4 regions of the Rhizobium sp. WSM1328 genome follow, and region 3 is predicted to be linked to each of the others. Evidence: predicted binding sites of a transcription regulator. Region 3 holds the regulator's gene; each other region holds the start of a gene.
The links. Region 3 encodes LexA, which represses DNA repair genes until DNA is damaged. Its sites were predicted from a motif close to TGTTCNNNNTGTGTTCNG; they were not measured.
Positions count from the first base shown of each region.

Region 1: AC2444_RS01240 (ATP-dependent helicase) is a predicted target of LexA. The motif match lies at 2,288-2,305, and genes of this name have one in related genera.
Region 2: AC2444_RS02750 (PA0069 family radical SAM protein) is a predicted target of LexA. The motif match lies at 4,387-4,404, and genes of this name have one in related genera.
Region 4: AC2444_RS20965 (helicase-related protein) is a predicted target of LexA. The motif match lies at 1,148-1,165, and genes of this name have one in related genera.

Region 1 covers NZ_CM172788.1:245,552-253,432, reverse strand. The annotation lists gene AC2444_RS01265 (hypothetical protein) at 1-366, opposite strand, end outside; gene AC2444_RS01260 (DUF982 domain-containing protein) at 676-918, shown strand; gene AC2444_RS01255 (hypothetical protein) at 1,185-1,448, opposite strand; gene AC2444_RS01250 (BON domain-containing protein) at 1,540-1,800, opposite strand; gene AC2444_RS01245 (hypothetical protein) at 1,979-2,245, shown strand; gene AC2444_RS01240 (ATP-dependent helicase) at 2,353-4,410, shown strand; gene AC2444_RS01235 (enoyl-CoA hydratase/isomerase family protein) at 4,422-5,474, opposite strand; gene AC2444_RS01230 (putative bifunctional diguanylate cyclase/phosphodiesterase) at 5,558-7,519, opposite strand; gene galE (UDP-glucose 4-epimerase GalE) at 7,627-7,881, opposite strand, start outside.
Region 2 covers NZ_CM172788.1:559,739-567,619, reverse strand. The annotation lists gene AC2444_RS02775 (tetratricopeptide repeat protein) at 1-1,750, shown strand, start outside; gene AC2444_RS02770 (4-(cytidine 5'-diphospho)-2-C-methyl-D-erythritol kinase) at 1,802-2,713, shown strand; gene moaB (molybdenum cofactor biosynthesis protein B) at 2,713-3,264, shown strand; gene AC2444_RS02760 (hypothetical protein) at 3,298-3,633, opposite strand; gene AC2444_RS02755 (glycosyltransferase family 2 protein) at 3,815-4,333, opposite strand; gene AC2444_RS02750 (PA0069 family radical SAM protein) at 4,473-5,630, shown strand; gene rnhB (ribonuclease HII) at 5,793-6,482, shown strand; gene AC2444_RS02740 (F0F1 ATP synthase subunit B) at 6,836-7,327, opposite strand; gene AC2444_RS02735 (F0F1 ATP synthase subunit B) at 7,331-7,881, opposite strand, start outside.
Region 3 covers NZ_CM172788.1:1,769,739-1,777,619, reverse strand. The annotation lists gene pdhA (pyruvate dehydrogenase (acetyl-transferring) E1 component subunit alpha) at 1-940, opposite strand, end outside; gene AC2444_RS09165 (FtsB family cell division protein) at 1,086-1,406, opposite strand; gene eno (phosphopyruvate hydratase) at 1,544-2,818, opposite strand; gene kdsA (3-deoxy-8-phosphooctulonate synthase) at 2,956-3,801, opposite strand; gene AC2444_RS09150 (VOC family protein) at 3,798-4,694, opposite strand; gene lexA (transcriptional repressor LexA) at 4,893-5,612, shown strand; partial or broken gene AC2444_RS09140 (ComEC/Rec2 family competence protein) at 5,593-7,881, opposite strand, start outside.
Region 4 covers NZ_CM172788.1:4,220,473-4,228,353, forward strand. The annotation lists gene AC2444_RS20965 (helicase-related protein) at 1-985, opposite strand, end outside; gene AC2444_RS20970 (DUF3309 family protein) at 1,796-1,951, shown strand; gene AC2444_RS20975 (YMGG-like glycine zipper-containing protein) at 1,979-2,236, shown strand; gene phbB (beta-ketoacyl-ACP reductase) at 2,826-3,551, opposite strand; gene AC2444_RS20985 (acetyl-CoA C-acetyltransferase) at 3,623-4,804, opposite strand; gene phaR (polyhydroxyalkanoate synthesis repressor PhaR) at 5,042-5,614, shown strand; gene AC2444_RS20995 (hypothetical protein) at 5,609-6,016, opposite strand; gene rpmF (50S ribosomal protein L32) at 6,162-6,347, opposite strand; gene AC2444_RS21005 (glutathione S-transferase family protein) at 6,503-7,150, opposite strand; gene AC2444_RS21010 (DUF1868 domain-containing protein) at 7,164-7,881, opposite strand, start outside.

The sequences.
Region 1 (7,881 bases), 1.5 Mb from region 3:
GGTTACCTCGAGATAGTAAGATATAAACGGCGAAAACTGCCACAGTTCAATCAGTTCTCTGGTGACCAGCACTTCGTCCTTAATTGGCGCGTGAAGCCACGAAAAAGCTCCATCGAATATACCTTCGACATACCACCGATCAAAAGTCTTAGACAAAACATAGGCAGCAACATCTATCGCCGTGCCTTCATCCTGGGGCGTGAGGGTCGCCCGCAAATATTCCCGCTGGAGTCGTGGCACGGTTTCGATGGAGAGACGCGTCAGCAGAGCGTCTTCAGCAGACACCTCTGCCCCGCGGGCGAGGACCGGCATTGCCAAGGCCCCACAGAGAAAAGCAGCCTGGATCAGATTTCGACCTAAACCCATGTGGAGCCATCAGCTTCGAGAGCATGGTAGCGATGATGCCGCGCCCACGCCATCGGATTTGGTTGCACCCTCCAAAAATTCCCCTCGCATTGGGGCGTCATGATTACAAATTCCAACGAAATTCCTGGCCCGCGAAAGCCGGTCGCTTGGTGAATCTCATCAAGAGGACATTTCGCCTCATCAGCCGCAATGCATTCCACCATTGCTGACGGCAAAAATCACGCTAGAGTATTAACTATCGCAAAGTCTCCCCGGAGGAACTGGGAGATGCTGCGCTTCGTTTCTGTCGAAAATCGTGGAGGAGCGTCGATGGCAACTGAAAGATGGAACAGCCCGGTCAAGGTCGGTTTCGAAGGTGCCGATGCGCGAACGGTCAATGGGCCGTTCGATGCGCTGAAGTGCCTGGCGGATCTGTGGCCGAGTATGCGCGGGCTTCGTTATATCAAGGCCCGCAGCGCCTGCCGGGCGGCGCTCGACGGACGCAAGAGCGTGGAAGAAGCAAGAGCCGAGTTCCTGGCGGCCGCCGAAGAGGCGAAGCTGAAGCTGCATTAGCACTTCAGCAAGGAATTTCGGGCGATTTTCGCCTTCTGGGCGCGCAAGCGTGCCGGAACGGGACAATGCTTTAATTTTGGGCTTTAATTTTGGGCTTTAATTTTGGTTTAACCCTGCAACAAGTGCGTGCCGGGTTTTGGTGCAAAGGGCGTTGCGCCCGATACAGGTGCATCAATAGAAGATGACTAGCCATCATGATGATGGTTAGAGGCTCGTACCCTCTGCGGAAACGCAGGCGAGCCTCGTCCGAGCAGGACCGCCTTTTTTCAGCAATCCGCGCCGCTCTCATTCTCGATCTCGACATAACCGACACCGATGATGGTGCCATCTGCCGCGCGGATGAAGGAGGGGAGATAGTGAGGCTCTACCGGCTGGCAGGCGACGGTCCCGGTATATTCGTTGAGGGCGATCTGGTCCTTCGGCAAAGCGGAATAATTCGTGCCGGTTTCCAGCGAGGCATGGGCGGAGCCGGCAAAGACACCGCAACCCACGATCAAGGTGGTTGCCCAGAGGCGAGGAAGCAACTGCATGAGAGTCTCCAGCGTTTAGGTCCGGCCTTTCAACACGCGAGAGAGCATTTTGGTTCCCTTCATGCATCGCAAAGAGATGAGCGCGAGCCGGCTAGCGTCGCAGCAAGCGAGCACGCACATAGCCCCGGCCGACGACGCCCTCGGCGATCTCGATCGCCCGCTCGACATCGCCCCGCCGGCGCACGAAACCTTCCAGGATGACATAGGAGCCCGATATGCTGACGGTGATTTCGCCGGCTTCGAAATCGGCGGCCGCATGAAGGGCGCTTTCCACCGAGGCGCGCGTCGCGGCATCGCTGTGGCCCTGGCGGCCGGGCTCGCCATGCCCCGTGAATGCTGGAAAGCCGAGCACCGTGAACGTTTCCTAATGTTGGTTGATGTCTGTTAACGCCGCAGGGACGCATTTCGTTGCGTCCCCCGGAAAAGAAGAGCCTGTTCGACAGTGATACCTGCGCGGTGGCATGGACGACCCTTGGCGAAAGGCGCTGCGGCTTCCATATCTGGCGGCAGTCGAAAGAGGGATGATGACGATGAAAGCGCTTCTGCCCGCCTTGTTTGCCGGGGCAATGCTTGCCGGCTGCTCCTCGGCCGATACGCGGGCGCTGGAACCCATTCCCGGCAGCATTACCTATGGCGGCCAGCCGCGAACGAAGCTTGCCAAGTCGCCGGTCGGCAGCGCCGTCTACAACCAGTTCTACAACGGGACGGGCCAGCGCGTGGAGGAAACCTATATTCTTCAGCCGGACCGTAGCCTGAAGCTGGTGCGGCGCGAGATCGGTCCGGATTTCCCCGACTGAGATGTTGCTCGCGCGCCGCAGCGCTTGACAGAGGCCGCAATCGCGAACATTCAAGGAACATCTAATCTTTCCGCAGTGATTCTGCGGGAGCCCGACCGGACGGCTGGATGTATCTCGAAAAGCTCAATCCGCAGCAGCGCATGGCCGTCGAGCACGGCACGCTCATCGACGGCAGCCATATTGCCGGGCCGCTGCTGGTCATTGCCGGCGCCGGCTCCGGCAAGACGAATACCTTGGCGCATCGGGTCGCCCATCTGATCGTCAAGGGCGCCGATCCCCGCCGCATCCTGCTGATGACCTTCTCGCGCCGGGCAGCCGCCGAGATGGCGCGGCGTGTCGAGCGCATCTGCCGCGATGTGCTTGGTGCGAATGCTGGCGTGATGGCGGATGCGCTTTCCTGGTCCGGCACCTTCCACGGCATCGGCGCGCGGCTGTTGCGCGATTATGCGGAGCAGATCGGTCTCGATCCTGGGTTTACCATCCACGACCGCGAAGACAGTGCCGATCTGATGAACCTGATCCGGCACGACCTCGGCTTCTCGAAGACGGAAAGCCGCTTTCCCACAAAGGGCACCTGCCTTGCCATCTATTCCAGGGCGGTGAATTCGGAAACCGCGCTCGACCTCGTGCTGCGCGACGTCTTTCCCTGGTGCGCGACGTGGGAGAAACAGCTGCGCGAACTTTTCGCCAGTTATGTCGAGGCCAAGCAGAGCCAGAACGTGCTCGATTACGACGATCTGCTGCTCTACTGGGCGCAGATGGTCGGCGAAGCGATGATTGCCGAGGATATCGGCAGCCGCTTCGACCATGTGCTGGTCGACGAATATCAGGATACCAACCGGTTGCAGGCCTCGATCCTGCTCGCATTGAAACCCCAAGGCCAAGGGCTGACCGTCGTCGGCGACGATGCGCAGTCGATCTATTCCTTCCGTGCCGCGACGGTGCGCAACATCCTCGATTTTCCCGCCGCCTTCAGCCCGGCGGCCAATATCGTCACGCTCGACCGCAACTACCGCTCGACGCAGCCGATCCTCGCCGCCGCCAACGCCGTCATCGATCTCGCCTCGGAGCGCTTCACCAAGAACCTCTGGACCGAGCGGCAATCGTCCGAGCGGCCGCGCCTGGTCACTGTGCGCGACGAGGCCGAGCAGGCGCGGTATATCACCGACATGGTGCTCGATAACCGCGAGGAAGGCCTCACGCTCAAGCAGCAGGCCGTGCTCTTTCGCGCCTCGCATCACAGCGGGCCGCTGGAGGTCGAGCTGACCCGGCGCAACATTCCTTTCGTCAAGTTCGGCGGGCTGAAGTTTCTCGACAGCGCGCATGTGAAGGACATGCTGGCCGCCCTTCGCTTCGCGCAGAACCCGCGCGACCGGGTGGCGGGCTTCCGGCTGATGCAGATCCTGCCGGGCGTCGGCCCGTCGACGGCACAGAAGACGCTCGACCTGATGGCCGAGGATGCCAGCCCGATTACTGCTCTTGGCGCCATGCCGGCACCGCCGCGCTCCGGCGAGGACTGGACAATGTTCGTTGCGATGCTGCAGGAGCTGAAGACCGGCAAGGCCGGCTGGCCGGCAGAGATCGGCCTGGCACGGCAATGGTACGCGCCGCATCTGGAACGGCTGCACGAGGACGCAGCAACGCGGCAGGCCGACCTGCTGCAGCTCGAGCAGATCGCTAGCGGTTATGCCTCGCGCGAGCGCTTTCTCACCGAGCTCACCCTCGATCCGCCGGATGCGACCAGCGACCAGGCGGGTGTGCCGCTTCTCGACGAAGACTATCTCATCCTGTCGACCATCCATTCCGCCAAGGGCCAGGAATGGACGAAGGTCTTCATGCTGAACGTCGTCGACGGATGCATACCGAGCGATCTCGCCGTCGGCACAACCGCCGAAATCGAAGAGGAACGCCGGCTGCTCTATGTCGCGATGACGCGCGCCCGGGATGGTCTCGACCTCGTCGTTCCGCAACGCTTCTTCACCTATGGGCAGAACTCGCAGGGCGACCGGCATGTCTATGCCTCACGCAGCCGCTTCATTCCGGCAACGCTGCTGCAGTTCTTCGAGGCCTGCAGCTGGCCGCAGGTGAAATCGGAGGCCGCGCAAGCCCACGCGCGGCAAGTGCGCATCGATGTCGGCGCCCGCATGCGCGGCATGTGGCGATAGCCGGATAGCGTTCAGAGCGAAAGCGGCGGTTCGGCCGGTTTCAGGAAATGCTCGACCCTTGCCACTTCCACAGCCTCGACTGATGCGGGCGACCATTTCGGATTGCGGTCCTTGTCGATGACGGCGGCGCGAATACCCTCGAAGAAATCGGGATTATCAAGCATCCGCAGGCAGGCGCCGAGTTCGCGGCCGAGGCATTCGGCAAGCGAGGCGCTGCTGCGGCCGGCTCTGAGCAGCCGCAAAGCGAGCTTCAGACTGGTCGGTGAACGCGTCAGCAGCACCCGGCGCGTCTCGGCGGCGAATTCGCCTTCCTCCTCGGCAAGCGTTGCCAGGATCTCCTCCACGTTGTCGAAACAAAATGCGCGATCGATCATCGCCGCGTTCTGCCTGAGCCGGCTTTCTCCCTGAGGCTCCGGAAGCGCCTGCAGCACGGCATCGACATCGCCGGATGAGCTGGCGCGCGGCAGGGCGGAGAGAGCATCGATCGCTTCGCCGAGCCGCGACGAGGCGATCTGAAGGTCGGCAAGGCGGGCGTGGATCGCATCGGCAGCCCCGATATCAAGCCCTGTCAGACCGAGCCATGTTCCGGCCTCGCCGGGGCCACGCGGCAGCAGCCAGGTGGCGCCGACATCCGGGACATAGCCGATGCCGGTTTCGGGCATGGCAAGGCGGGTGCGCTCGGTGACGATGCGGTGGCGACCATGCGAGGACAGGCCGACGCCGCCGCCCATGGTGATGCCGTCCATCAGCGCGACATAGGGCTTGGGATAGGAGGCAATCATATGGTTGAGGCGGAACTCCTCGCGCCAGAAGCTTGCCGCCAGGCCATCGCCGGCGCGGGCGCTCTCATGCAGGGCGCGGATATCGCCGCCGGCGCAGAAGCCGCGTTCGCCCTCTCCCGTCGCCACGACGCTCGCCACCTCGGGATCACCGGCAAAGTCGTGAAGGGCCGCGGTGATCGTGCGGATCATCGGCAACGTCAGGCTGTTCAGTGCTCGCGGCCGGTTGAGCCGGATGACGCCTGCGGTACCCCGCCGTTCAATGATGACTTCGCCGTCCTGCATGGTTCACCTCATCTGTTGCGACCATGAATAGACGACCCCGCGGCATCGCTCCAGTCGATTTGCGGCGGATCGAGATCGATCGGTCAGGCAGACAGCGAATTGCGGGCGGAGGCTGCGGCCTCGCACCTGGCGGCGTAGTCGATGGCAAGTTCGAGCGGCAGCGGCCGCGAGAAATGATAGCCCTGCGCCAGACGAACGCCCATCGCCTTCAATCCCTCGGCAATCTCTTCGCTTTCGACGCCTTCGGCGACGGAGGCGATGCCGAGGTTCTGGCAGAGATTGGCGACCGAGCGGGTGATGTTCATGCAGCGGGCGTCTCGATCGAAATTCATCACGAACGACTTGTCGATCTTCAGCTTGTCGAAGCCGAGACGATGAATATGGCTGAGGCTCGAATAGCCGGTGCCGAAATCGTCGAGCGCAATCGAGATGCCGGCAGCGCGCAGCATGGATATCACCTGATCGGCGGTGTCGAAATCGGAGAGCAATGCGGTCTCGGTAATCTCGAATTCGATGCGCTTCGGATCGATGCCGGAACGGGTGATCATGGCGAGCAGCGCCATCGAGGTCTCGTGGTCGCAGATATCGCGCGCCGAGAGATTGAAGGACAGCCTGAGATGCCGTGGAATGATCGCCAGCGCTTCGAGCGCCTTGGCGAAGAGGATGCGGGTTATGCGACCGATGACCGCCGTGCGCTCGGCAGCGGGAATGAAGGCGTCTGGGCTGATACGGCCGAAGCGGGCGCTGTCCCAGCGGGCGAGCGCCTCGTAGGCGACGACGCGGCCGCTCCTCAATTCGACGATCGGCTGATAGTCGAGTTTCAATTCCTTGGCGAAATCGTTTGCCTGCAGTTCGAGTTCGATCAGGTGGCGCTGCGTCAGGATCTTCTCGTGCTCGGCCGAGAAGAATTCGACGCCGCTGCTGCGCTTGCTCTTGACCTGGTAGAGGGCAAAATCGGCTTTCTCGTAAAGATCCTCGGCGGTGTATGTGCCAATATCAGGATAGACGATGCCGCAGGAGCCGAAGACGCGGACCGAGCCGTCGGGGATTTCGAAAGGATCGCGGACGGCAGCACAGAGCGCCTGGCCGAGATCGGCGATCGCCTGGCGCGTCATCAAGGAGGGAAAGATGATACCGAACTCATCGCCGCCGAGACGGGAGACGATGCCCTCTTCGCCGACCAGCGCGACGAAGCGGCGGGCCGTCTCCTTCAGCACGAGATCGCCGGCGGCATGGCCGAAGACGTCGTTGACCGGCTTGAAGCCGTCGAGATCGAGAATGCCGAGGACGGGCGGCGTCGACGAATCCTTCTGCAGCCGTTTTTCCAACGAGAGAAAGAAGCTGCGGCGATTGGCAAGGCCGGTCAGCTGGTCATGCAGCGCATTGCGGCTGTTGACGAGGTTCAGCTCTTCGGCTTCCGCCTGCTTCTGCTTCAGCTCTTCGGTCAGTTGCACGAGACCGACGAAATTCTGGAAATAGCTGTTGATCACCCTGAGGAAGGGCAGGATCAGGAAGAGGCCGCTAATGGCCGTCGCGACGAAAACGGGATTGCCCGAGAACAAGAAGGTCGCGACCATGGCCGAGAAGGTGATGACCGTGGTCAGCGCTGCCGCCATCGGCAGGTGCATCAGGCAAAAGATGCAGGATATCCCGGTCACGACGAGGAAATAGGCGATCTGACCCTGCTGGGAAGCATCGCCATATTGGTAGAGCGCGATCGCCCAGCTGCCGAAAGCGACGGCCAGGATGCCGGCCCCTGATATCGTGAGCTTCATCAGCCTGTAGGCCCGCTCGGCGGTGACGTTTTCCTTGCCGCGGATCTCCCACCAGCAGAGACGGAAGACACAGACGACGCTCAAGGCCACGGGAATGTAGAGCGAGAGCCAAAGGGGGGCGGATTTGAGGTGGGTGATCGCCACCGCAAGGGCGTTGATGACCAGAAGGACATAGAGAATGGGAATCTGCGACGACAGGGCCCGGAACTGCGCCAGCAGAAGCGTCGGATTGTCTTTTTGCAGCTGCAATGAGGCCAGAAAGTTCTTCATCTTCTCTTTTCCGTTGGCCCGAGCCAGCCAGAGAAAGCTTGTTTTTTCCTTATTCACGTGACGGCATGCGCCCCCGCAGGCGCGGGGATGGTAAACGGGTTCCCCGATCAGAAGGAAGCGGCGGCCAATGCCCGGTGGATGCTGTGCAGGTCGTCGACGTTCTTGTTCGACAGGAACAGTTCCCAATCGAGCGAACTCTGGACGATGGTTTCCAGCGAATCGTATCTGGGTTTCCAGTCGAGCACCTGCCTTGCGAGCGAAGCGTCTGCGACGACGCTCGCCGAATCGCCGGCGCGGCGCGGCGCCATGTGGATCTTGAAGGAATGTCCGTGCAGGCGGGTGACCATGTTCAGCACATCGAG
Region 2 (7,881 bases), 1.2 Mb from region 3:
CGCCGAGGATGCGGCCAAGACAGACGATGCCGGCACGGCCGTTCACTTTGATGCGGACAGCGTCACCACTTTCTCCGGCGCCTTCCTCGCCGCGCGCACGGCCGATGTCGATCATGACTACGAAACCGCGATCGAACTCTACAAGAAGGCGCTGCAGATCGAGCCCGGCAATCCCGAGATTCGCCAGCGGCTGATGATCTCGCTGCTGCTAAATGGCGATATCAAGGACGGCGTCAAATATGCCAACGACCTGAAGGGCGATCCTTCCGTCGAGCGCATCACCACGATCGTGCGCGGCATGGATGCCGTGCGCCGCGACGACTACAAGTCCGCCGAGGCCATCCTGAAATATAAGGGGCCAAACGATCTCGACCGGATGATGAACGACCTGCTGCTCGCCTGGGCCCGCGTCGGCGCCGGCCGCGGTAAGGAAGCGCTCACCATGGTCGAGAAGATGAAGGGCCCGGACTGGTTCCGCATCTTCCAGAATTACAATGCCGGCGCGATCGCCATCGTCACCGGCGACGTGAAATCCGCCCGCCAGCATCTGAACGATGCCGTGCTCGACAAGGAAGGCGGCGCGACGGCGCCCGACACCTTCATGCGCGCCGTGATGGCGCTTGCCCGCCTCGAAGCAACACAAGGCAATAAGCAGAAGGCGCTCGACGCCGTTTCCGTCGGCGACAACCTGCTGCCGAATTATGCGCCGCTGAACGCGTTGCGCGACAGTATCGAGAAGAACGAGAAGCAGGACCAGCAGGTCAAGACGGCCGAAGAGGGTGCTGCCGGCGTGCTCTTTTCGGTCGGCGGCGCGCTGAACCGCGACGGCGCCGAAGACATCGTCTCGCTGTATCTGCAGACGGCCAATGCGCTCGATCCGAACAGCGCCGATACGCTGGTGCTGCTTGGCGGCATTGCCGAGAAGCAGAACCAGATGGACCGCGCCATCGCGCTCTACAAGAAGGTGCCGGAGAATTCGCCGATGCGGCGCATCTCCGAGCTGCAGCTCGGCCTTGCGCTTGCCCAGGGCGGCAAGGTGGATGAGGCGCGCAAGCACCTGCAGGCGCTTATCACCTCCGACCCGAAGGACATCCGCAGTTACCTCGCTTATGGCAGCGTGCTCTCCGACGCCAAGGACTACCAGGCGATGGCCACGAATTACGACAAGGCCGTCGAAACGATCGGCCCCATTCCCGGCCGCGCCAACTGGAGCGTCTTCTTCCAGCGCGGCATCGCCTATGAGCGGCTGAAGAAGTGGGACCAGGCGGAACCGAACTTCCGCAAGGCGCTGGAGCTCAATCCCGACCAGCCGCAGGTGCTGAATTATCTCGGCTATTCCTGGATCGACATGAACCGGAACCTCGATGAAGGTCTCGGCATGATCAAGAAGGCCGTCGACCTTCGCCCTGACGACGGCTACATCATCGATTCGCTCGGCTGGGCCTATTTCCGCCTCAACCGCTTCGACGATGCCGTCGACGAGCTGGAGCGGGCCGCACAGATCAAGGCCGGCGACGCGACGATCAACGACCATCTCGGCGATGCCTATTGGCGCGTCGGGCGCAAGCTCGAGGCCGTCTACCAGTGGAACCGGGCGCTCGCCTCCGAGCCCGAAGCTGCCGAGATCCCGAAGATCAAGGACAAGGTCGCCAACGGCCTGCCTCCCGCCAGTGACGATGCCAAGGCGGCCGACAAGAAGCAGCCGGATCCGGCGCCCGTCACCCCGCCGCCGGTCGACAAGAAATCCTGACGGACCATGCCTGATGAGGGCGTGGCCGGCGTGAGATCAAAGAAATAGAGCATGATGTCGTCCGAAAACCGCTCACACTTTTCGGCATCATGCTCTAGCTTTTCCGAGGAAGCACGCGCGAAAATCAACCTCGCCCTGCATGTGACGGGCCAACGGCCGGATGGCTATCATCTGCTCGATATGCTGGTGACCTTCGCAGATCACGGCGATCGGCTGGACTTCATGCGGTCGCCGACCGACGCATTGACCCTGTCCGGCCGTTTTGGCGAAACGCTTGCCGGCGACGGCGGCACCAACCTGGTGCTGAAGGCCCGCGACCTTCTGCGTGAGGTGGTCGGTCCCCTCGCCTTTCCCGTCCGCATCCATTTGGAAAAGAACCTGCCGATCGCCTCCGGCATCGGCGGCGGCTCGGCCGATGCGGCCGCGACGCTGCGCGGGCTGATGCGGCTCTGGGGCACGACGTTATCTGCGGAGACGCTCGCAGCATTGGCTCTGAAGCTCGGCGCCGACGTGCCGATGTGCCTGGAGAGCCGGCCGCTGATTGCCCGCGGCATCGGCGAAAAGATCGAACCGGTGCCTGATCTGCCGGCCTTTGCCATGGTGCTTGCCAATCCGCTGAAGGGCGTCGCGACGCCTGAGGTTTTCCGCCGGCTGGCGACAAAGAACAATCCGGCCCTGAGCCTGGCTTTGAGCGGGTCTCAGGCTGCCGACTGGCTCGCGGCGATTGCTGCTGCCCGCAACGACCTGGAGCCGCCGGCGCGCGGACTCGTGCCCGAGATTGCGGCGATCTCGGCGATGCTGCAGGCTCGCGGCGCCCTGTTGACCCGCATGTCCGGTTCCGGCGCCACCTGTTTCGGCATCTTTGCGAGCATGACTGCTGCCGAAGGTGCGGCGGCAGCTCTTCACGACAAGCGCCCTGACTGGTATTTCCAGGCGACAGAAACGGTTTCGGGAGGCGCGTGATGGCAGGTCTGGACGAAAAGCGACCCTTCATCGCGGTCGGCATTGCGGTTTTGACGATCTCGGATACCCGCACGCCGGAGACGGACAAATCAGGCGACACGCTGGCGGCGCGGATCAGGGAGGCGGGGCACAGGCTGGTCGACCGGGGCATCGTGCCCGATGATCGCGAAAAGATTGCCGCGCGGGTGAAGGCCTGGACTGAGAACCAAGACATAGACGTCGTCATCACCACAGGCGGCACCGGCTTTACCGGCCGTGACGTGACGCCAGAGGCGCTGGAGCCTTTGTTCGAAAAGCGCATGGACGGCTTTTCCGCCATCTTCCACCGGATCTCCTACGAGAAGATCGGCACGGCGACGATCCAGTCGCGCGCCACGGCAGGTGTTGCCAACGCCACCTTCATCTTCGTGCTGCCGGGTTCGCCCGGCGCCTGCCGGGATGCCTGGGACGGCATTCTGAAAGGACAGCTCGACTATCGCAGCGCGCCGTGCAATTTCGTCGAGATCATGCCGCGGCTGGACGAGCACCTGAAACGCGGCGCGACGAAGTAGGGCATGGTTGCCCCTGGCGCACAGGGGCCTTCACTATGTGGCCAGGCCTGGCAGGACGGGCATCGTGTCCCAGCTGTCACCCGACAGCAGAACACAGCTTATGCCGTGAACATCCGTGACGATGAGGGTCCAGGTGCCGCTTTCGGCGGCATAGACCTCAAGAATGGCGTTCTCGTTGATTAGTCCGACTGCCGTGAGCTTTTCGGCGAAGTTCTTGTCCAGGAAATTGACGATTTCGGGTCGGCCTGCGCAACTGCGCATCATCTGCGATGCAGCCGAATGCGGATGCGCGATCACCAATGTCGGCAATATGACGGCTATGAGGCCGTAGATCATACTGCGTACGCCGTAGATCCTACCGCGTGCCATGACGCACCTCCTTTCGCCGGGAGCCCGGCAGAATAGGAGATTTTCGCTGACCTGTTCTGCCGTTCACCGGCATTCCATGGCCATTCCGTTGCGAAGCGAGGCGCTTCGACGGCGCCATGTTGAATTATAGCGCGAAATCCTATTGGGCGCCATCTTTTGCTCATGGAGAGAGTTGTGGCACCTATCGCGCAGCGCGGGCAACCCAGGACGGAATCAATTCGCTCGCGAGCTTGCGCGGCTTCTGGCCCTTGACGAATTCGGTAAGCCGCATCCCGCTTTTGGCGATAGCGAGCGCCTGCTTCTTCGGCAGGAGAAAGCCGAGTTCCAGCGGCGGCACGGCCCGGCCGACACGCTGGAAGAAAGGGCGCCTATAGGCACGCGATGCGGTGAAGCGCGCCGGCAATTTGTTCAGCGCGACATATTCAGCGATCTCATCGATCCAGCCGGCCTGGGGTCTGGCGCCCGGCTCGACGAAGAGCAGCCATTCGCCGCGCGCCGAGCGGACGATGTCCTTGATATCCCACTGCGAATGGAAGCGGCAGCCGGCGGCGTCGGCCACCCGCGAGGTGCCGTCGCGTGAGCCGTGATCGAGCACGACCACATCGCTCACCAGCCCCTCCACCGCGCCTGCCACCAATACCGATAAAGTCTGTGCCAGCTCAGATTCCTGATCCTGACATTCGAGAACAACCGTCAACATTGACCATTTATAATGCGCCGCACAAATTTTTGCCAGCACCGTTTTCCTCATTTTGTTCTTGCATTGTTCTCGTTTTGCGGATAGGAATTTAATCAGCAAAACGGGCGAAGGTGATGGCTTTTCGCCGCGGGAGAATCCGATGAGAGAGCAGTCCCTGGCAGGGCAGGCCGCATTCGCGCCTGCCAATACGGCAGATATTGCCGATGCGATGATCGTTTCCTCCGGTCTGAGAGTCGAGGTCGATCGGCGGCGTGGACGTGGAGCGGGACTGAACCCGACAGGTCGGTTCGAGGCGCAGCAACGCGAAACCGTCGACGATGGCTGGCAGACGTGGGAAGAGCTGCCGCCATTCAAGACCGAAGTGCAGGTCGAGAAGCCGCGCACGGCCATCACCCGCAACGAATCGCCGGACATTCCCTTCGACCGCTCGATCAATCCCTATCGCGGCTGCGAGCACGGCTGCATCTATTGTTTCGCCCGACCGACACACGCCTATATGGGGCTTTCTGCAGGGCTCGATTTCGAGACGAAGCTGTTTGCCAAGCCCGATGCGGCAAAACTCCTGGAGCGGGAACTCGCCAAGCCCGGCTACAAGGTGCGGGTGATCGCGATCGGCACCAATACCGATCCCTATCAGCCGATCGAGAAGGAATGGCGCATCATGCGTGGCATTCTCGAGGTGTTGAACAAGGCGAACCATCCGGTATCGATCGTCACCAAGTCGGCGATGATCCTGCGTGATCTCGACATTCTGCAGGAGATGGCAGCTAAGAACCTGGTGCGCGTCGGCATCTCGGTGACCACGCTGGATCGCAAGCTTGCCCGGACGATGGAGCCGCGAGCCGCCACGCCGCCGCGGCGGCTGGAGACGATCCACACGCTTGCCGAAGCAGGCATCCAGACGGCTGTGCTGGCCGCCCCGCTCATCCCGGCGTTGAACGACCACGAACTGGAGCGCATCCTCGAATCGGCTAAGGCTGCCGGAGCCGCCGAGGCGAGCTACGTCATCCTCAGGCTACCACTCGAGGTCAGCCCGCTGTTTCGCGACTGGCTGCTGCAGCATTACCCCGATCGTTACCGGCATGTGATGTCGCTGGTGCGCTCGATGCGCGGCGGTAAGGATTACGATGCCGAATTCGGCAAGCGCATGAAGGGCGCCGGCCCCTATGCCTGGCAGATTGCCCGGCGCTTTGAAATGGCCGCCCGACGTTTCCAGCTGACGCGCCGCAGCATGCCGCTGCGCGACGATCTGTTCGTGCCGCCCGATGGCAGCGGCGTGCAGCTGTCGCTTCTTTGATTTTTGAGCTTGCGCATCGGCTCTCGAGAAACCGCCTGTTTTCGAGCCCGAGCGCAATTCCCGCGGATGGCCCTGACCGCCACCATCCGCCGGAGCGTCCCCGGCCGCCGCCCTGATCCGGGGACTTGCGGGCAATCGGGTTGGCGTGCGAGGTTCAGCCGCATGAAACCTCGCACGTCACCCGATTCTCCCCTGCTTTTCGACACGGCTCCGCTCGTGCCGGATTTCCGACTGGAACTCAAAGCCCGCAAGGCTGGCCACTGGCCGGTCGCCGGCGCCGACGAGGCAGGCCGCGGGCCGCTGGCGGGACCCGTCGTGGCGGCCGCCGTTATTCTCGATCCGAGGCGCATCCCTGAGGGTCTCAACGATTCCAAGCAGCTTTCGGCGCAACGGCGCGAGGAACTGTTCGTGCAGATTCTGGCGACTGCGACCGTCTCCATCGCCTCCTCCAGCTCGACGCGCATCGACGAGACGGATATCCGCAAGGCAAGCCTCGACGCCATGCGCCGGGCCATCTGCAGCCTCGCCATTCCGGCAAGTTACGTGCTGACCGACGGGCTCGACGTGCCGCCCGGCCTCGATTGCCCCGGACAGGCGGTGGTCAAGGGCGATGCCCGCTCGGTCTCGATCGCCGCCGCCTCGATCGTCGCCAAGGTGACGCGTGACCGAATGATGGCGCGGGCCCACAGCGTGTTTCCGGATTACGGCTTTGCCGCGCATGTGGGCTACGGCACGGCGCAACACCGCGCCGGCATCGAGAGACACGGCCCCTGCTCGCTGCACCGGATGAGCTTCAGGCCATTGCGTAAGACCGAGGGCGCTCCTGAGACGGACGAGCTGCTTTCCGAGTAGGTTATTCAAAAGACCGGGATATGCCCGAGCTTGTCCCAATGCTGTCCGGTTCACGCCGAAGGCTGCCCCTCACCCTAACCCTCTCCCCGTAAACGGGGCGAGGGGACGTGCCCTGCGAGAGATAGGCGGGGGACGGAGAAGGCCGCGGCATATCCCTTCTCCCCGCCTGCGGGGAGAAGGTGGCGGCAGCCGGATGAGGGGCTGGCGCCGGGTGAGAGCAGCGGACCGCAGCGGGTTTGCCCGAACGTCTGCAGTCGGTTTATCTGCGGCAGATACCCGGCACGAGACCGAGTAATCGACAAGAGAAAAGGCCGGGACATGCCCGGCCTCCTCTCAAATCTTTTCGAAACCGCTCAGTTCAGCCGGGTCTTGACCTGGCCGACGGCATTGCCGAAGAGTTCGGACTGGATTTTGGTATCGGCCCGCTTGGCAAGCACGGTTTCAGCGGCCGCGATTGCGAGATCGACAGCAGCGGAACGCACCGCCTTCATCGCCTCAACCTCGGCCTGCTTGATCTTCTGCTCGGACAGCGCCGTGCGGTTGGCGACGAATTCTTCCGTCTTCTTCTTCGCTTCGGCGGTCAGCATTTCGGCTTCGCGCTCAGCGGCGGCAACGATGTGGGCCGCTTCGGCTTCCGCTTCCTTGCGCTTGCGCTGATATTCGGCAAGCAGGTGCTGGGCCTCTTCGCGCAGACGCTTGGCTTCGGCCAATTCGTTGCGGATCTGATCGGCGCGGTCATCGAGCGACCGTGCCATCATTCCCGGAACCTTCAGATAAACGACCAGCGCCAGGAAGAGGACGAGGCCGACAAAGGCGAAGAAAGTCGCGTCAAAGGCAAATTCCATCGATCAAGCCTCCTTCTTGGCAGCCGCGACGGCGGCGGCGACATCGGCCTTGGCGACGGTGCCGCCGATCAGCTGATCGACCACGGCAGCCGCCGTTTCCTCGGCAATGGTGCCGACGTCGGCGAAAGCCTTGGCCTTGATCTCGCCGATACGCAGCTCGGCAGCCTTGATCTTTTCCGAAAGGCTCGCCTCGACAGCGCGGCGTTCCTCTTCGGCCTTGGCCTTGGCGGCGTCGCGTGCGGCGGAGCCGATCGCGTTGGATTTAGCGCGGGCAGCGGCCAGTTCACCTTCATAGGTCCGGACGGCGGCGTCGGCTTCGGCCTTCAGGCGGCCTGCTTCTTCCAGATCCTGGGAAATGCGCGTGTGACGCTGATCGAGGATGGTCCCGATGCGCGGCGCGATGACCTTTTGCATGAGCAAATAGAAGACGCCGAACGTGATCACCAGCCAGAGCAGCTGGGACGCGAAGGTCGTCGAATCGAAAGGCGGGAAAGGGCCGCGGGCGTGTTCGCCTTCGGCGACACCAGTCTCGGTATGGACCTCGCCTGCGGCCG
Region 3 (7,881 bases):
TCAGATCGTCTTCGGAAGCCCAGCCCTTTTCGACGAGGCGTGCCTTGACCTGTTCGATCGGGTCATGCTCGGAGCGCATCTTCTGCACTTCGTCCTTGGAGCGATACTTCGCCGGGTCGGACATCGAGTGACCGCGATAACGATAGGTCAGCATTTCGAGAATGATCGGACCCTTGCCGGAACGGCAATGCTCGAGCGCCTCGTCGGCGGCCGCCTTGACGGCGCGGACGTCCATGCCATCGACCTGAATGCCGGGGATGCCGAAACCGGATCCGCGAAGCGAGTAATTCGACTGCGCGGTGGCGCGGGCAGTCGAGGTGCCCATGGCGTAACGGTTGTTCTCGACGATGTAGACGATCGGCAGCTTCCAGAGAGCAGCCATGTTGAAGCTCTCGTAGACCTGGCCCTGGTTGGCAGCGCCGTCGCCGAAATAGGCGATGGAGACATTGTCATTGCCGCGGTAGCGGTTTGCGAAGGCAAGACCCGTTCCGAGCGAGACCTGGGCACCGACGATGCCGTGACCGCCGTAGAAATGCTTCTCTTTCGAGAACATGTGCATCGAGCCGCCCTTGCCGTGGGAATAGCCGCTGCGGCGCCCGGTCAGTTCCGCCATGACGCCACGCGCTTCCATGCCGGTTGCCAGCATATGACCGTGGTCGCGATAGGCGGTGATGACCTGGTCGCCATCCTTCTGCGCCATCTGCATGCCGACGACGACAGCTTCCTGACCGATGTAGAGGTGACAAAAGCCGCCGATGAACCCCATGCCGTAAAGCTGGCCGGCCTTCTCCTCGAAGCGGCGGATCAGCAGCATCTCGCGATAGGCCTTCAGCTCTTCATTGCGATCGAAGTCGGCTACCGGGCCTCCATTCGATGCTTTGGCTGCCGGTTTTGCTGCAGTTTTGCGGCTGGAAACGGTCGCGGTCTTTCGCGGCGCCATTCAACCCTCCCTATGGGTTTGTCGTTTCTTGGTGGCGCGTACCATAGGGAAGAAATATGAGCACAGCAATGCCATAATTGCATGGCTCGTATTCGGTGCTAAATTATTGGAAAAACATTGAAAATTCCAATTAACCTGTTTCCGGTTAATTGGAATAATGATTGAATACGACGATCTCGTCGGCGCGCGACATGTTGAGCTGATAACGCGCTTTTTCGTCCAACATATCCTTATCGAGCGACCCGTCACTCAAGAGCGCGACCTGATTTTCCAGATGTTCGCGCTTCGCCTTCAAGATCGCAAGCTCTTTTTCACGCGCGACACGCTGATGCTCGAACGTCTCCGTTGCGCGCAGGCCGTAATCGCCATGGATGCAATGATAACCGAAATAGGAGAGGAAGGCGACCGTCATGGCCGGAATGACGAAGCGACCGATCTTTCTCTTCTTATGATGCTTTGTCCACATACACGCATGCTCTTGAACGCATTACCAATTCGTTCAATCTAACGTGCAGAGATTAACCGTTCGTTGACTCTAAAAAACGGGCAACAAAAAACCCGCGCCGGGAAGGCGCGGGTCAAGCCGTTGAAAATCAGATCCGATCAGCCGCGAACGATCGAGCGGCCGGCATACTGGGCCTGCGGGCCGAGGCCCTCTTCGATACGGATCAGCTGATTGTACTTGGCAAGACGGTCGGAGCGCGACAGCGAGCCGGTCTTGATCTGACCGCAGTTGGTGGCGACCGCGAGATCGGCGATGGTCGAATCTTCGGTCTCGCCGGAGCGGTGGGACATGACGGCGGTATAGGCCGCCTTGTGCGCCGTGTTGACGGCATCAAGCGTCTCCGTCAGCGTGCCGATCTGGTTGACCTTGACGAGGATCGAGTTGGCGACGCCCATGCGGATACCGTCGCGAAGACGGGCGGAGTTGGTGACGAAGAGATCATCGCCGACGAGCTGGGTCTTCTTGCCGGCTAGGTCGGTCAGCGTCTTCCAGCCATCCCAGTCGTCTTCGGCCATGCCGTCCTCGATCGAGATGATCGGATACTTGGCGGCGAGTTCGGCCAGATATTCGGCCATGGCGCCCGATTCCAGCGTGCGGCCTTCCCCTTCGAGAACGTATTTGCCGTCCTTGAAGAATTCCGTCGAGGCGCAGTCGAGGCCGAGGCACATGTCGTCGCCCGGCTTGTAGCCGGCTTTCTCGATCGACTTCATGATGAAGTCGAGAGCTTCCGGCGCGCTCTTCAGGCCCGGTGCGAAACCGCCTTCATCGCCGACATTGGTGTTATGGCCCTGTGCGGCAAGTTCCTTGCGCAGCGTATGGAAGACTTCCGAACCCATGCGCACGGCTTCGGCGATCGAATCGGCGCCGACCGGCAGGATCATGAATTCCTGGAAATCGATCGGGTTGTCGGCATGGGCACCACCATTGATGATGTTCATCATCGGCACTGGCAGCAGGCTGGCGGAAGCACCGCCGACATAGCGGTAGAGCGGCAGGCCGGACGCCTGGGCGGCAGCCTTGGCGACGGCGAGCGACACGCCAAGGATGGCGTTGGCGCCGAGACGCGACTTGTTCGGCGTGCCGTCCAGCTCGATCATGATGTTGTCGATCTGGATCTGGTTTTCGGCGTCGATGCCGCCGATCGCGTCGAAGATCTCGGTGTTGGCGGCTTCGACCGCCTTTTCGACGCCCTTGCCCAGGTAGCGCTTGCCGCCGTCACGCAGTTCGACCGCCTCATGCGCGCCCGTCGAGGCGCCCGAGGGAACGGCCGCGCGGCCCATGCTGCCATCTTCGAGATAGACATCGACTTCGACGGTGGGGTTGCCACGGCTATCGAGAATCTCGCGGGCGATGATATCGGTGATTGCAGTCATGGGTTCTTCCTGCTCGGTGGGTGATAAATGGTTCGAAACCTGTCTTAGTCGAAGGCGTGCAAATTACAATGCTGCAATAGCCTTCGGACCAGCGTTCGGATGTGGCCTATAGCACGATCATGTCAGACTGTTGAACGTCAAGCCTTGGCGACCGCATCGAAGGCGAGCAGCTTTTCGAGAAGCCGCGGCATGTCCTTGAGATAGACCATGTTCGGGCCGTCGGAAGGGGCATTGTCGGGGTCCTGATGGGTTTCGACGAAGACGCCGGCAATACCGGCAGCCACTGCTGCCCGCGCCAGGGTTTCTACGAATTCCCGCTGACCGCCGGAGGAATCGCCCTGCCCGCCCGGCTGCGCTACGGAATGGGTCGCATCGAAGACAACGGGCGCACCCATCGCCGCCATGATCGGCAGCGAGCGCATGTCGGAAACCAGCGTATTGTAACCAAAGGAGGCGCCGCGCTCGCAAAGCAGCACGTTCGGATTGCCGCTGGCGTTGAGCTTCTTCAGAACATTCTTCATATCCCAGGGAGCGAGGAACTGGCCCTTCTTGACATTGACGACGCGGCCGGTCTTGGCGGCGGCGATGAGAAGGTCGGTCTGGCGGCAGAGGAAGGCCGGGATCTGCAGGACGTCGACGACCTTTGCCACCTCCGCGCATTGCTCGGCGGTATGAACGTCGGTCAGGACGGGAAAGCCGAACTCCTTTTTGAGGTCGGCAAAGACCTCCATGCCTTTTTCAATCCCGATACCGCGTTCGGCCGACAGCGAGGTGCGGTTCGCCTTGTCGAAGGAGCTCTTGTAAACGAGGCCGATGCCGAGCTTGCCGCAAAGCTCCTTCAGCGTGCCGGCGACCATGAAGGCGTGGTCGCGGCTCTCCATCTGGCAGGGACCGGCAATCAGCGACAGGCGGCCGGTATTGGAAAAGCTGACCTGGCCTTGGCCTTCGCCGATCCTGACTTCGGAATTCGTATCAGTGCTCATCGTGTTTCCTCGAAGGCGAAGAGCGTGCCCTGCCCGGGCGCGGGCTTCACCAGAATGCGATTGTTCTTGCGCGCGTATGTCACCCCGTTAGCAGCCAAATGCGCTTCTGTCACGGCAAGATCGGCGACAGCGAAGAGGATTGCCCGGCCGCGCAGGCCACGATCTGCGGATGAGCCGACGATGTCGAAATAGGCCTCCAACCCTTCCGCCGTCATCAGGCTGATTTTGGCATTCGACGCCGGGATATTGACGCCGAAACCGGTTTTCTCGACTGCCGATTGCACCACGGCGAGGCTGACGAAGGCAGCGAAGGCGGCAGCATCAGGCGCGCAAAGCGCTATCTCGACTATGCCGGTGACGCCATTGGCATGCGTCTCCAGCACGGCGCGGTCGGCCGGCAGCGGATTGACGCGCTCGACGGTAAATAGCAGGAGATCAGGCGCGCGCAGATCGCCGGCAAAAGCCAGCTTGAAGCCGGCAATCGTCTCAGAACCGTCCGGCATCGTCATCGGCCGGGTGAACTGCAGCATCTCGCCGGCGCTCGATCCGTTACCGACGAAATTCTGATGATCGATGCCGGCATCCTTGCTGCCAAAAGCCAGCCCCGAAAGCCCCTCCGCGCCGCAGCGGAAGCGGAAAGCCTGATTGCGGGCGGTGAAGACATTGCCTTGGCGCGCCGACGCCTCGCTCTCCTCGACGCTCGCAATCCCGAGCGGCTCCAGATAGGTCTTGTCAGCAAAGAAGACGCAGGCATTCTCCGTTCCGAAGGGATGGCGCGCATCGGGGGCAACGGTGAAGCCGAGCTTGCCGAGCCTCTCGCGCGCCAGATCGATATTGACGACCGGCAGCACGACATGATCCAGCGGGTGCGGTTTGGCGGAGTGCTCGTTCATGATATCCCTCCCTGACACGGCAAGAGATGTGCGACAGCGCTTCCCTCAACGCAAGACTTCTGTGCCAATCCGGCGAATGAAAATAAAAATCTCAACGAGTTGGCGCCAAGTTTTACGGAAATTTAGCTACTTGCGGAACACATATGGAACATATAGTGTCTGTTCTGGATTTGTTTCAATCACGAGGTCACAACGTCGATGCTCACGCGCAAACAACAGGAGCTTCTCCTTTTCATTCATGAGCGCATGAAGGAATCCGGCGTTCCGCCATCTTTCGACGAAATGAAGGATGCTCTGGACCTCGCCTCGAAGTCCGGGATTCATCGCCTGATTACGGCGCTCGAGGAGAGAGGCTTCATTCGCCGCCTACCGAACCGCGCCCGTGCGCTCGAGGTCATCAAGCTTCCGGAGGCCTACAGCCCCAGCATCCAGCCGCGGCGCGGCTTTTCGCCGAGCGTCATCGAAGGCAGCCTGGGCAAACCTCAGCCGGTCGCCGCCCCTGCTCCCGCAAAACCCGTCGCCGACAACGGCAACTCGGTTTCCGTGCCGGTCATGGGCAGAATCGCCGCCGGTGTGCCGATCTCGGCGATCCAGAACAACACCCACGACATCGCCGTTCCGGCCGACATGCTCGGTTCCGGTGAACATTATGCCCTGGAGGTCAAGGGCGATTCGATGATCGACGCCGGCATCTTCGACGGCGACACCGTGATCATCCGCAATGGCAGCACCGCAAGTCCTGGCGACATTGTTGTTGCACTCGTCGATGACGAAGAAGCGACACTCAAGCGCTTCCGCCGCAAGGGCGCCTCGATCGCACTGGAAGCGGCCAACCCGGCTTACGAGACCCGGATTTTCGGACCAGACCGTGTTAAGGTGCAGGGCAAACTCGTCGGCCTCATTCGCCGCTATCACTGACATCGGTTAGGCCGGATTCGGTAAAGCTGTTGCTGCGCCAGTCAAAGGCGCGATGGCGCATCCATGGTCGCGACAATGCGTCAAATGCGGTTGCCACCTCCAGGCCGGCGTCCGCGAAGCGCAACTCGATGGATCCGGTCCTGCGCAGCGTCTCGCCGGTGAAGAGCGTCGCACCTGAGCGGCAGCTGTTGAAACGCAGGCGGACCGACGTCACGATGATATCGGCCGCGTCGCATGCCGGGCCGAGATAGGCGGCATTGTCGATGACAGCAACCACACGACCATTGCCAAGCCTTGATGCGCACCAGGCCCTCTTGACGCAGGAAAAGCGGTTTGCTTCACCGGCCGCTGCGGCCGCCCGCATCGCTGTCCTCGCTTCGTTCTGCTGATCGCGGGAAAGCTTGACGCGGCGGTCTTCTCCTACCTGCGGGATAGCAGGACCATCCAGCATCTTCGGCGGATCATGTCTCGGCAGGACCAGGGCTCTCTGCCACTGGTCGAAGATGAAATCCGGTGGTCTTTCACGGTTGGAAGCCATTGCTGCCGCTTCGACCACCGCGACGAGACTGCCATCCTCCGAAATCACCAGATCCGGCGGCCGGGGAACCGGTAGAAGCAACAGGATGAGCGTTGCGACCGCGATGATTGATGTGCCGATATGGCGCAGCCGGGTGCGGAGCAGCGTCAGCAGCAGAAAGCCTGCCACGGCGACCGCGAAATACCAGGCGGGCAAGCGGCCGACGTCGATATTGCCATCCCAGCCGGACACCGTCTTTGCGACCGCGATCACCAGATCGAGGCCGAATCCGACGACCTTCCAGGGCAAAACATCCAGACCGAAAGGCATGAGCAGCATCGCCAGCAAGCCGGCCGGCATGACGATGAAGGAGATGATCGGCATCGTCGCGAGGTTTGCCGGCAGGCCGTAGGCGGTCAGGCGATGAAAATGCTCGATCGAAAACAGCGCGGTGGAAAAACCGCCGATCAGCGAAGTCAGGAAGACGCCGCCGAAGAAACCGGCAACCGTAACGACGGGCCTGATGATAGGTAGCTTCAGAAAGGCGTTTTCGCGGACGCGCCGGTCCTTCCACAACTGATAACCCGAGACCAGCGCCAATGTCGCGGCAAAGGACATCTGGAAGCTCGGACCTAAGACCTCGGACGGTGAAATGAGGATGATGACGAGGGCGGAAAGCGCGACATTGCGCAGGCTGATCGACGGCCGGTCGAAGAAGACGGCAATCAACATGATGGCCATCATGATGAAAGCGCGCTCGGCAGAGACCGCAAAGCCCGAAATCAGGAAATAGGCAGTAACGGCGATGAGCGCGCCGGCGGCAGCGATCTTCTTCGTCGGGTAGGCCTCAGCGATACCGGCAAAGATGCTGAGCAGCATCCGAAAGCCGACGAAGAAGATGCCGGCCGACAGCGCCATGTTGAGACCGGAGATGGCGATGATATGAGCCAGACCGGACTGGCGTAGTGCCTCCGTCGTCGCATCCGAGATGGCGCGCCGCTCGTCCGTCACCAGTGCGGCGGCAAAAGCGCCGGTATCGCCGGGCAGGATCGACCTTATCCGGTCGCCAATGCCGCTGCGCAGCCGGTAGAGCCCTTCGAGCAGCGCTTCCACCGCCGATCTTGCAGCCTGCGGACCTGCCTGCGCATCGACCTTCGTCGGTGCACCGTAGAAGAAGCCGTTGGCGCCGATGCCGTCGAAATAGGCACTGAAGGAGAAGTCGTTGAGCTCGGGAAGTGCTGGGCCCGCCGGCGGCGTCAGCCGCGCCCTGCCGGTGATGATATCGCCGATCTCGAAGGCTGCGTCCGCACCGCGGGCGATGGCGGTGATGCGTTCCGGCGGCCGCTTGACCTGAGGCGCTTCAGTGCCGGTGACGGCAAGAATGTAGCGCCACCGGCCGCGACCATCGCCTTCGCGCCGCTCGACGCGGCCGGTCACCGTCGTCGTCACTGATGAATCGAGGATCACGGTCGAAGCCCGCCAGCTCTCGAACTGCGCCGAGACTATGCCGCAAGCCACGAGCGAAAGCGCCAGCAGCGCTGCCCGCAATGCCGCCCGGTTGCGGCTGGCGATGAGAACTGCGACGGTCAGCACCAACAGGCAGAGCAGCGATGCAGTGAGCGGAAAATCCGATGCCGCGAGAAACCAGATGGCTGACCCGGCGCCGAGGAAGACCGGCGAGAACAGCAGCAGGCGGCCATGGTCCGTCTCCTCGCCCAGCATGCGCATGCCGGCACGCAGCAAGTGCGAGGC
Region 4 (7,881 bases), 2.3 Mb from region 3:
CCACCTCAAGGCTGGCGCGCAGCGATGCGATTGAGGAGAAGTCCATCTCCGTCGTCCGCCACTGCAAAACCTTGACGTTGTCGAATTCGTGCCCCTCGATGCGCTGCACCAGTTCGTCGTCGAAGGGCGAGACCTGTCCGGTGACGCCGAAGGTCCCGTCCCGCACATGCCGCCCGGCGCGCCCGGCGACCTGGCCGAGTTCGCCTGGATTGAGATTGCGGAACTGGTAACCGTCGAACTTCCGGTCCTGGGCAAAGGCGACGTGATCGACATCGAGGTTGAGGCCCATGCCGATCGCATCGGTCGCCACCAGATATTCGACGTCGCCCGCCTGATAAAGCGCCACCTGCGCATTGCGGGTGCGCGGGCTGAGCGCGCCGAGCACCACCGCCGCGCCGCCGCGCTGCCGGCGGATGAGCTCGGCGATGGCATAGACCTCGTCGGCAGAGAAGGCGACGATGGCCGAGCGCTGCGGCAGCCGGGTGATCTTCTTCTGCCCGGCATAGAAAAGATGCGAAAGCCGCGGCCGCTCGACGATAGTGATGCCGGGCAGGAGCTGCTGCAGGATCGGCCGCATCGTCGCCGCGCCGAGCAGCAGCGTTTCCTCGCGGCCGCGCAGATGCAGGATACGGTCGGTGAAGATATGGCCACGCTCGAGATCGCCGGCGAGCTGCACCTCGTCGATCGCGACGAAGGCGGCCCTGGTCTCGCGCGGCATCGCTTCGACAGTGCAGACGGAAAAACGCGCATTGGGCGGCGAAATCTTTTCCTCGCCGGTGACCAGCGCCACATTCTGTGCGCCGACCTTCTCCACCACCCGCGTATAGACCTCGCGCGCCAGCAGCCGGAGCGGCAGGCCGATCACGCCCGTCCCGTGCGCAACCATGCGCTCGATGGCATAATGGGTCTTGCCGGTATTGGTCGGTCCGAGCACCGCGGTCACACCGCGCCCACTCAGAATCATCGGCTGCGAAATCAGAGTCATGAGTCCATGCAAATGAGGCGGGGTGGCCCCAGAAAATCTCGACTCCTCGATGGAAGCTGGACAACACATGGACAGCTGCCGTCGCAAACGCAAGGGCAGATTTCAAAATGCCTCGGGGATTACGACCTTTGCGAGTCCTGCGGAACGCCCGAATTTCCGATTCGGAACAGCGCAAGAACGAATCAGCGACGAATCGATGACTCTCGCTGATTCAGCTTTTGTTCACGGCTAAGTATTGATTTTGAATCACTTTTTCCCACTAGATGCTGAATCGCGAGACTCTCTCCTGTTCGCACTTTCGCCGTCGTGAGCGACAATCTTCGCCCGATTTTGAACAGGCAAAAATCCGCCCGAAATTAACCTCTCGACCAAAGCCTGAACGAATCGGAGACGAATCGCTCACTCCATCGTTTTCGCCTTTCGTTCACGGCCACATCTGGTAGCGCTATCAGGCCCCGGCACTAGACGCGGATCAGCGGCAGAGCCCTTCGTCCCGCTCCGCCGCACCAAAATTAATCTTTTTGGGAGCCGGATTCAGACGGCGTTAAGTCGGGGACGGCCAATTGTGGCGCGCCGATCAAAAACGGAACGAATCGCTGACGAATCGGCGACATCGCGATTTTCCCGCTTTGTTCACCGCAACATATTGTATTTAAATGTCTTTTTAACCATAGCGGCAATTTTCGGAAATGACGGAAATTAAACCGTGAATCAGGCTTCGTCACATTTCCAGAGCTTAACCGGGAACAAAAATCGCCAATACGTGTTTCTAGTCCATCCAAATTGCGGATGAAATGAAGGAAACACACCATGCTTGGCACGATACTACTTATTATCCTCATTCTGCTCTTGATCGGAGCCTTGCCGAATTGGGGTTATAGCCGTGGCTGGGGCTATGGACCTTCTGGCGGTTTGGGGCTAGTTCTCGTGATTATCATTATCCTTGTACTAATGGGCCGCGTCTAAAGGCCAACTAACCTAGGGAGTTACGACATGATGAAGAAGATTGTTCTTATTGGTGCGCTCGTCGGCGCGCTCGCATCCTGCACAGCGACCGAGCAAGGCACGGCGATCGGCGCCGGCACCGGCGCGGTTATCGGCGGTGTCGTCACCAACAGCTGGGGTGGTGCCGCCGTCGGCGCCGTTGCCGGCGGCCTGACCGGCGCTCTGATCGGCCAGTCGGTCGAACGCCGCGGCTACTGCGTCTATCGCGACCGCTACGGCCGCCGCTACGAGGCTCGTTGCCGCTAATCGGCACAAGCATATCGGACTCCCAACGGGCGCTTCGGCGCCCGTTTTCTTTGTCGGTCGATCCGTCAACGAGACGTTGACAATCGGTTGCGAAAGTCAAACCTAGCGCCGCCCAACGGGGAGTAACATATTTCCTTCAGAGCATGATGCCGAAAAGTGTGAGCGGTTTTCGTACGACATCATGCTCTCACTATAAATGCAGAACAGGATGATCCTAGGCCGACCCGGCCTAAGATCATCCTGTTCTGGAGCGCAACGGACAGGCAGGGCCGCCCGGCGCACCCAAAAGGAAACGCTTCCATGATTCAGATTTTGCTGAATTCCCTCATCGCGTCGGCTTTCCTGACAACCGCGATATCAGCGTTCAGCAGCGATGATCGTTCGCTGCGCAAAATACCGGCCAGAGTTAGGCCACAGCGACGTCCGAACACAGACCGCCGCTCTTGATCTTCCCGAAACAGCGCGACTGCTCCGGTCACAAAGTCGCAACCGGCATCACGAGACGCCCACAAACAGCGATGGCGCGATCCTGCCGGACGCGCCATCGCTTTGAATCTAATTCCTACTGTCGACGTGAAGACAGAAATGCCTAGGCGAAGAACTGTCCGCCATTGGCCGTCAGCGTCGAACCGGTGATGAAGCCGGCATCGTCGGAGACGAGGAAGGTGACGCAGCGCGCGATCTCTTCCGGTTCGCCGAGCCGACCGACGGGGATCTGCGGAATGATACGTTCGTTCAGCACCTTCTCCGGCACGGCAAGCACCATTTCCGTTCCGATGTAACCGGGGCAAATGGCGTTGACGGTGATGTTCTTGTTCGCCCCCTCCTGAGCCAGTGCCTTGGTAAAACCGAGATCGCCCGCCTTGGCCGCCGAATAATTCACCTGGCCCATCTGGCCCTTTTGCCCGTTGATCGACGAGATATTGACGATACGACCGAAGCTGCGGTCACGCATGCCGGTCCAGACCTGATGCGTCATGTTGAACAGGCCGGTGAGGTTGGTATTGATCACCTCGTGCCATTGTTGCTGCGTCATCTTGTGGAACATCGCGTCGCGGGTGATGCCGGCATTGTTGACGAGGATTTCGACCGGGCCGATCTCGCTTTCGACCCTGGCAACTCCCTCGCCGCAAGCGAGGTAATCCGAAACATCCCATTTGAACACCGGAACGCCGGTAACGTCGTGGAAGGCTTTGGCCTTCTCGTCGTTGCCGGCATAGCTGGCAGCGACCCTGTATCCGGCATTTTTCAGTGCCATGGATATTGCCGCGCCGATGCCGCGTGTACCCCCGGTGACCAAAGCCACTCTGCTCATGTTCCGCTCCCCTTTTGTTTTTCGCCCCGTCGCGTGGCGGGATCTTCAATCAAACATGGATCGTATGCTATTTAAAGCGCTTCAAAGCACATGGCCACACCCATGCCACCCCCGATGCAAAGCGTGGCGAGACCCTTCTTAGCGCCGCGGCGCTTCATTTCGAACAGCAGCGTGTTGAGAACGCGCGCACCGGAGGCGCCGATCGGATGGCCGATCGCGATCGCTCCGCCATTGACGTTGACGATCGACGGATCCCACCCGAGATCCTTGGTGACGGCACAGGCTTGCGCCGCGAAGGCCTCATTGGCTTCGACGAGATCAAGATCGTTGACCGACCAGCCGGCCTTCTCGAGCGCCTTGCGCGAAGCCGGGATCGGTCCGGTGCCCATGATCTGCGGATCGACACCCGCCGTTGCCCAGGAAACGATGCGGGCGAGCGGCTGGACCCCGCGCCGGACCGCCTCCGCTTCGCTCATCAGCACCGCCACAGCGGCACCGTCGTTGAGGCCGGACGCGTTCGCGGCCGTGACCGTGCCGTCCTTGTCGAAGGCCGGGCGCAGCTTCCCCATCGCCTCGATCGTCGCGCCGTGACGGATATATTCGTCAGCATCGACCGTAACGTCGCCCTTACGTGTCTTAATGACGTAGGGGATGATCTCGTCGACAAAGCGACCGGCCTTCTGCGCTGCCTCCGCCTTGTTCTGCGAACTGACGGCGAACTGATCCTGGTCGTCGCGCGAAAGCTGCCACTGGCGCGCAACATTCTCGGCGGTGATGCCCATGTGGTAGCCGTGGAAAGCGTCGGTCAAGCCGTCCTTGATCATCGTGTCGATCATCTTCATGTCGCCCATCTTGACGCCGCCGCGCAAGTGCGCGGCATGCGGGGCCATCGACATGGATTCCTGGCCGCCGGCAACGATGATCTTGGCGTCGCCGGTGGCGATCTGCTGCATGCCGAGCGCGACGGCGCGCAAGCCCGAGCCGCAGAGCTGGTTAACGCCCCAGGCCGTTGCTTCCTGCGGAATGCCGGCCTTCATCGCCGCCTGGCGGGCCGGGTTCTGACCTTCGCCGGCGGCAAGCACCTGGCCGAGGATCACCTCATCCACCTCGCCGGCATCGACGCCCGCACGCTCGAGCGCGCCCTTGATGACGGCCGCCCCGAGCTCATGCGCGAGGACCGTCGCGAAAGCACCGTTGAAGGCGCCGACTGCTGTTCGCCCTGCACTGGCGATGACGATGGATGGATTGCTCATGGGGACGCTCCTCGTTTTCGTCTCACTTACATAAGTGGAAACTGGCAAAGCTTGGAGCACAAGTCAAACGCGAAGACCGGCCGCCGTCATTTTAGGTAAAGCCCGTCGAAGCCCGATTCATCTGCTCTGTTAAAGGTTTGCCGCATCGCACAAAGAGATTGTCACCGGCCTTCTTTTGCGTTTACAGTCTCAAGTGGAGGAATATCCATAAATCAGACGGGGGTTCAGGAGACTGATATGGCGAAGCATGAGGGTCAGATTGTTATCAAGAAATACGCCAATCGCCGCCTATACAACACAGGCACCAGCACCTACGTGACGCTGGAAGACCTGGCGGAGATGGTGAAGAAGGGCGAAGAATTTAACGTACAAGATGCAAAAAGCGGAGATGACATCACCCATTCGGTGCTGACCCAGATCATCTTCGAACAGGAATCGAAGACCGGCAACACATTGCTCCCGATCTCTTTCCTGCGCCAGCTCATCACCTATTACGGCGACCAGATGCAGATGGTGGTGCCGAGCTTTCTCGAACATTCGATGCGCTCCTTCACCGAACAGCAGTCCCAGATGCGCGAGCAAGTAAACCGCGCCTTCGGCGAAACGCCGCTCGGCAAGAACCTGCAGTTGCCGATGCAGATGGTCGAGGACCATGTTCGCCGCAACACCGAGCTGTTTCAGCAGGCGATGCAGATGTTCTCGCCCTTCATGACGCCGCCTGCCAAGGAAAGCCGCAAGGCCGAGGCCAAGGATATCGACGAGCTGAAGGAACAGCTCCGCGCCCTTCAGAACAAACTCGACAACCTATAATCCGATCGAGACATCCCGCCCGGCGCTTCGGATCGACACGGCAAAACCGCCGATGACATCGATCAGAGCGATCGTCATCAAAATGAAGAAGACCTGCGTCGCAGCATCCCGGACGAGCAAAAACTCGACCAGGAAAGCGATGAACACCAGCATCGACAGCATGTGGTTGACGAGATTGCCGGAACCAGTTCTGGTCGCCTTGAGGATTTCGAAGAACAGCACGACAAGTGCGATGACGATGAAAAGATCGCCGAGCGCCATGCTCCAGATCGCGCCCGAGATCATCGACAGCACGATGATATCATGTTGCAGTGCCGGAATTCCGCCATTGCCCATCAGGCCCAGCATCGCAAGATTGTAAAGAATAAACGGGATAATCATCAGGGGCATGGCGGCTATCATCGGCAATCTCCCAGTGCATCATGGAACAATACTGCCGCAAACCCTTGCCCCACCGCAAGTCATTGCAAATATTATATTGTCGAAATGCAAAAGGCCGGCGTGACGCCGGCCTTGAAACTTCGATCGGACAAGCCGGATCGCGAAATTATGCGCTTTCCTTCGGCGTCAGAACCTGGCGGCCGCGATACATACCGGTTTTCAGATCGATATGATGCGGGCGGCGCAGTTCGCCGGAATTCTTGTCTTCGACGTAGGTCGGAGCCTTCAGGGCGTCTGCCGAACGGCGCATACCGCGCTTGGACGGGCTTGTTTTTCTCTTCGGTACAGCCATTTCTCTTACTCCACTTGCGGGCAAAACATTCCCACGGCCACACCGGCGGCCGAAACGGACATGTCGCGATTTCGGAATTTGGCGCGCTTATACATGCAAGGGGTGACCTTGACCAGTCCCCATGCGTATTTTTTGCAAAGCCGATGATTCCAGGCTCAGACTTCGTCTTCCGGCACGATCCAAGGCTCGGCTCGAGCCGCCTCTTCCCATTTCCGCCAGGCCGGATGCGCCTTCATGGTCTCCATATAGGCCAGCGTATCGTTCTGGCTGACGAGATCATAGATTTCGAACCGGTTGACGACAGGCGCAAACATCGCATCCGCCCCGCTGAACGCGCCAAACAGAAACGGTCCGCCGGATTGCTGCAGGAGGTCGCGCCAGATCGTCTCGATGCGGCTGATATCGGCGTCGACACCCTCCGGCAACGCGATCTTGCCCTTCGGCCGGCGGATATTCATCGGGCAGGCACCGCGCAGCGCCCGGAAGCCCGAAAGCATTTCCATCGAAACCGAACGGGCGAGCGCTCGCTCGGCGCGATCCCTCGGCAGAAGGGCGGCGTCCGGATAAAGCTCGGCGACATATTCGATGATCGCCAGCGATTCCCAGATCTTCAATGCACCATGCTGCAGAAGTGGTACTCGCCCGGTCGGTGAGACCGCCTTGATATCGCGATTGCCACCAGGATAGTCGAAGGGGATCAGAACCTCCTCGAAATCGACGCCGGCGCCCGTCAGCGCCATCCACGACCGGAACGACCAGGAGGAATAGTTCTTGTTGGCGATGTAGAGCGTCGGTCTATCCATGGGCCTCTCCGGTTCAGGCTTCGAAATCGAAGATCAACAATTCGTGGAAATGGTTCATGTCCTCGAACGCGCAGAATGCCGGCGGGGTCAGCTCGAAAACAGGGGCCTTGCGGCGGACATCGTCGGCGACGTTGTCGAGCATTGCCTGCCAGCGCGGCAAGGCTTCGTCTTCCAACCGTTCGATCGCATAGGCGAAGGTCATGTGGAACTTATAGTCCTCATGGTTCGGCTGGCGATAGCCCAGAAGCTCGGCCAGCGCATTGCGCCAGGCTCGCATGACCTTGCGGTCTCTCTCCGTCGCCCCGTCGACGAGCAGGCCCGACGGGCGAGCTTCGACGATGGCGACCTTGAAGGGATCGGCCATCGAGAAACCTTCGAGCCGGGCCGCCATCAGCGCTATCATGTCGTCGATCGGCGTATCGAGAGGCAGATCGCCCGGCCAGCAATCCTGGCGGCGCCTGGTCTCGATGACACCTTCGAAAAGTGTCATGTGAATGCTTGATATCGGCGTGAAGAGGAACTGCGGGGCTTCGGGCATCGCCAGATATTTCTCACGCGCCTCGATCAGCACCGCCTGCGTTTGCGAACCCTTCTCGATATGGCAAACGATGGTGTTGCCGGCTTCCGGCAGAAAGCCGCCGACCTTGCGATAACGGCTGCCGAGATGGGCGGGCGGGGTTGGATTGTGCCTCTTCGAATAAAAGAGAAGCTCGGGCGAAAATGTCGTGATG